Regions from separate parts of the Comamonas sp. UBA7528 genome, predicted to be linked through region 1. Evidence: riboswitches for the same ligand, from Rfam matches in the RefSeq annotation. Region 1 holds a riboswitch; the other holds the start of a gene.

Evidence for each region. Region 1 has a riboswitch for S-adenosylhomocysteine ahead of metH (methionine synthase). Riboswitches for the same ligand answer to the same signal wherever they lie in the genome.
Region 2: another riboswitch for S-adenosylhomocysteine. It lies ahead of ahcY (adenosylhomocysteinase); the one in region 1 lies ahead of metH (methionine synthase).

Annotation. Positions count from the first base shown of each region.
Region 1 covers NZ_DLMU01000015.1:114,188-116,579, forward strand. Annotated here, with positions in the region: gene metH (methionine synthase) at 1-969, opposite strand, end outside; S-adenosyl-L-homocysteine riboswitch at 1,005-1,107, opposite strand; gene B3349_RS18940 (VIT1/CCC1 transporter family protein) at 1,152-1,919, opposite strand; gene B3349_RS18945 (PACE efflux transporter) at 2,129-2,392, opposite strand, start outside.
Region 2 covers NZ_DLMU01000005.1:422,903-425,294, forward strand. Annotated here, with positions in the region: gene ahcY (adenosylhomocysteinase) at 75-1,505, opposite strand; S-adenosyl-L-homocysteine riboswitch at 1,580-1,678, opposite strand; gene B3349_RS07740 (response regulator) at 1,705-2,392, opposite strand, start outside.

The DNA.
Region 1 (2,392 bases):
CCATTCCAGCTTCTTGCTGTCGTCCTTGGCGTTGCCCTTGGCCTGGTCGGCAATCTCCAGCAGGCGCTCGGCCGCATCGGGGCGGCGGTTCAGCACCACATCTTCCACACGTTCGCGCAGCTGGGGCTCCAGGTCGTCGTACACGCCGACCATCCCGGCGTTGACGATGCCCATGTCCATGCCGGCCGCAATCGCGTGGTACAGGAACACGGTGTGGATGGCTTCGCGCACAGGGTCGTTGCCGCGGAACGAGAACGACACGTTGGACACGCCGCCGGACACCTTGGCACCGGGCAGGTTCTGCTTGATCCAGCGCGTGGCTTCGATGAAGTCGACGCCGTAGTTGTTGTGCTCTTCGATGCCGGTGGCCACGGCAAAGATGTTCGGATCGAAGATGATGTCCTCGGGTGCGAAGCCGACCTCATCGACCAGCAGGCGGTAGGCGCGCTCGCAGATTTCGATCTTGCGTTCGTAGGTGTCGGCCTGGCCTTTTTCGTCAAAGGCCATGACCACGGCAGCCGCGCCATAGCGCTTGACAAGCTTGGCGTGCTTCTTGAACTCCTCGACGCCTTCCTTCATGGAAATGGAGTTGACGATGCCCTTGCCCTGCAGGCAGCGCAGGCCGGCCTCGATCACGTCCCACTTGGAGCTGTCCACCATCACCGGCACTTTGGCGATGTCGGGCTCGGAGGCGATCAGGTTCAGGAAACGCACCATGGCCGCCTTGCTGTCCAGCATGGCCTCGTCCATGTTCACGTCAATCACCTGCGCGCCGTTTTCCACCTGCTGGCGGGCCACGGCCAGGGCTTCTTCGTACTGCTCGTTCAGGATCAGGCGCGCAAACGCCTTGGAGCCGGTGACGTTGGTGCGCTCGCCCACGTTAACGAACAGCGTGTCCTCGCCAATGAACACGGGCTCCAGGCCCGACAGGCGCATGGGAGGAATAGAGACGGGGACAGCAGCAGACATCGCACTCACCTGTGTGAAAACAATTGGGGATACATAACAGGTGAGCGCCGTTGCATGCGACAGGGCCGCAGCCTGCCGGACCCCAAGCCTGACGGGCGGGTTGGCATCAACCGGGCCGCTGCAGCGCTCCTTGGGGCGAAGCCTGTGATTTTACGGCGTGCAGCGCCGCCGTGCCTGCGGGGCTATAGCTGGGCCCCCACCACACGGCCGATCGCATAGGTCACCCCCATGGCCAGCAGTCCCCCCGCCACATTGCGCAGGGCAGCCCGCATGCGCGGTGCCCCACCCAGGTGCGCCGATGCCACGCCGGTGGCCACCAGCGCCAGCAGCACGGCCACAGCCGTCGAGGGCACGGCCCGCTCTGCGGGGGACAGCAGCACGGTCAGCAGCGGCACCAGCGCGCCCACGGCAAACGACACCGCCGAGGCCCATGCCGCATGCCAGGGGTTGGTGTACTGGCCGGGCTGTATGCCCAGCTCCAGCTCCGCATGGGCGGCCAGGGCATCGTGCTGCGTCAGCTCCAGCGCGGCCTGGTGGGCGGTGGCGGGCTGCAGGCCCTTGCGCTGCAGCATGGCGGTCAGCTCGCGCAGCTCGTCCTCGGGCAGGGCCGCCAGCTCGGCTTTTTCCTGGTGGACGGCCGCTTTTTCGGTATCACGCTGGGTGCTGACGGAGACGTATTCGCCCGCCGCCATCGACAGTGCGCCCGCCACCAGCCCGGCCACGCCGGCCGCCAGCAGGGCGGAGAAGCTGGCATCGGCCCCGGCCACGCCCAGCACCAGGCCGGCGGTCGACAGCACGCCGTCATTGGCGCCCAGCACGGCCGCGCGCAGCCAGTTCAGCCGGCTGGACAAGGCTGCACCATGGCTGCGGTCCTGCACCGTATGCGGCGGGCTGGCAGTGGCATGGGCTGTTGCGGAAGACGAGGGCGACGAAGAAGGCGATGGCTGCACGGCAGACTCCTGGCACAGGCGGCATCCCCGGACGGGGACGCCGCACCTGCCTGGCATTGTGCGCCGTGCCGCGCAATGCTGGGATAGGGGGCGCACATGCACCGCATGCCGCAAAAAAGCCCGCTGCGATGCAGCGGGCTTTTCAAAAATTTTGCGAGGGGCTTGCCGCGCCGGCTACACCGGATCCGGCAGCCCTGCAGGTGCAACGGTCAGCTGGCAGCGACCGGCTGTGCCTGGGCGGAGGCCGGCAGGCCAAAAATGCGGTCAAAGCACCAGTTGAAGACAAAGGTGTAGACCATGAAGAACACCAGCAGACCGGCTTCCATCACCACGGCCTGCCACAGCGTGATCTCGAACCACCAGGCCATCAGCGGGATCAGCATGGCGGCGATACCGCCTTCAAAGCCCACGGCATGCACGATGCGGCGCAGCAGGGAACGGCCCTTGCGGCTCTGGCGCAACTCCCAGCGCTC
Region 2 (2,392 bases), on a different contig from region 1:
TTCGCATGGCAAGCTGAAGTCAAGCCCGCAGGTCATGCACCGTGGCAGCCAACGGCTGCCACGGCCTCCGCCCATCAATAACGGTAGGTTTCAGGCTTGTAAGGGCCTTCCTTCTTGACGCCGATGTAGGCGGCCTGGGCTTCGGTCAGTTCGGTCAGCTGGGCACCCACCTTCTTCAAGTGCAGGCGCGCCACCTTTTCGTCCAGCACCTTGGGCAGCACGTAGACCTTGCCGACTTCGTAGGCGTCGGGGCGTGCGAACAACTCGATCTGCGCCAGGGTCTGGTTGGCAAAGGAGTTGGACATCACGAAGCTGGGGTGGCCGGTGGCGCAGCCCAGGTTCACCAGACGACCCTTGGCCAGCAGGATGATCTTCTTGCCATCCGGGAAGGTGATGTGGTCGACCTGGGGCTTGATTTCTTCCCACTGGTACTTCTCGATCGACGCGACGTCGATTTCGTTGTCGAAGTGACCGATGTTGCAGACGATGGCCTCATCCTTCATCGCCAGCATGTGCTCGTGGCGGATGATGTCCTTGTTGCCGGTGGTGGTCACGAAGATGTCGCACTTGTCGGCGGCATATTCCATGGTCACGACCTTGTAGCCTTCCATCGAGGCCTGCAGGGCGTTGATCGGGTCGATCTCGGTCACCCACACCTGGGCGCGCAGCGCGGACAGGGCCTGGGCGCAGCCCTTGCCCACGTCGCCGTAGCCGGCCACCACGGCCACCTTGCCGGCGATCATCACGTCGGTGGCGCGCTTGATGCCGTCCACCAGCGACTCGCGGCAGCCGTACAGGTTGTCGAACTTGGACTTGGTGACCGAGTCGTTCACGTTGATGGCACGGAACAGCAGGCTGCCGTTGGCCGACATTTCGTTCAGGCGGTGCACGCCGGTGGTGGTTTCTTCGGTCACACCCAGGATCTGGGCCGACTTGCGGCTGTACCAGGTGGGATCCACGGCCAGCTTGGCCTTGATGGCGGCGAAGACGATCTTCTCTTCTTCCGAACCGGGGTTGGCCAGCACGGACAGGTCCTTCTCGGCCTTCTTGCCCAGGTGCATCAGCATGGTGGCATCGCCGCCATCGTCCAGGATCATGTTGGGGCCTTCGTTGTCGGTGCCGGCAGCGCCGAATTCGAAGATGCTGTGGGTGTAATCCCAGTAGTCCTTCAGCGATTCACCCTTGATGGCGAACACCGGCACGCCGGTTTCAGCGATGGCCGCTGCTGCATGGTCCTGGGTCGAGAAGATGTTGCACGACGCCCAGCGCACCTGTGCGCCCAGAGCGGTCAAGGTCTCGATCAGCACGGCCGTCTGGATTGTCATGTGCAGCGAACCGGTGATGCGCGCCCCCTTCAGCGGCTGGGCAGCAGCGAATTCCTCGCGCACCGCCATCAGGCCGGGCATCTCGGTTTCGGCAATCTTGATTTCCTTGCGGCCCCAGGCGGCCAGGGAAATGTCGGTGATGGCCGAATCGGCAGGGTTGAAGCGAACAGCAGCGTTCATGGTTTTCTCCAAAAATTGAATGAAAAACCACGTTCTGAAGCAGAAGGGGAAATACCGTCTCACCGCACAGAAAGCGTGGGTGAGCGTCGTTGCGGGATGAAATCCGAGCCTCACGCCCCGCTGACGCCCCGCGGGTGGCGGGACTGGGGAACGCTGCAACGCTCCTCGGATGAGCTGGGATTATACGGGCACTGACCGGTCAAGCCGCCAGACCGACCAGCCGATACCCGACTTGCAGCTCGGTCACCAGGTGAGCGGGCTGCGCAGGGTCCTGCTCCAGCTTCTGCCGCAGATTGGCCATGTGCACGCGCAGATAGTGGGGCCGGTCCAGGTATTCCGCTCCCCAGACCTGCAGCAGCAACTGCCGGTGCGTCAGCACCTTGCCATGGCCGGCAACCAGGGCCGCCAGCAGGCGGAACTCGATGGGGGTCAGGTGCACCGGCACCCCGTCGCGCACCACATCGTGCGCTGCCAGGTCCACGGTCACGCTGCCAAAGCGTGCACTGGTGCCGGGCTTGTCGGTGGCCGACGCCTGCTGGCGGCGCCGCAGCATCGCACGCAGGCGTGCCAGCAGCTCGGGCACGCCAAAAGGCTTGGTCAGGTAGTCATCCGCACCGGCATCCAGTGCCGCCACCTTCTCCTCTTCCCGCTCGCGGGCAGACAGCACCAGAATCGGCAACAGACTCCAGCCGCGCAGCTCGGCAATCACGGTCTTGCCATCGGCATCGGGCAGCCCCAGGTCCAGCACCACGGCATCGGGCTGGCGGCTGGCAGCCTCGATCAGGCCGCGCTTGGCGGTCTCGGCTTCGAAGACCTGCCAGCCTTCGTCCTCCAGCGCCAGACGCACAAAGCGGCGGATGCTGGCATCGTCTTCGATCAGCAGAATG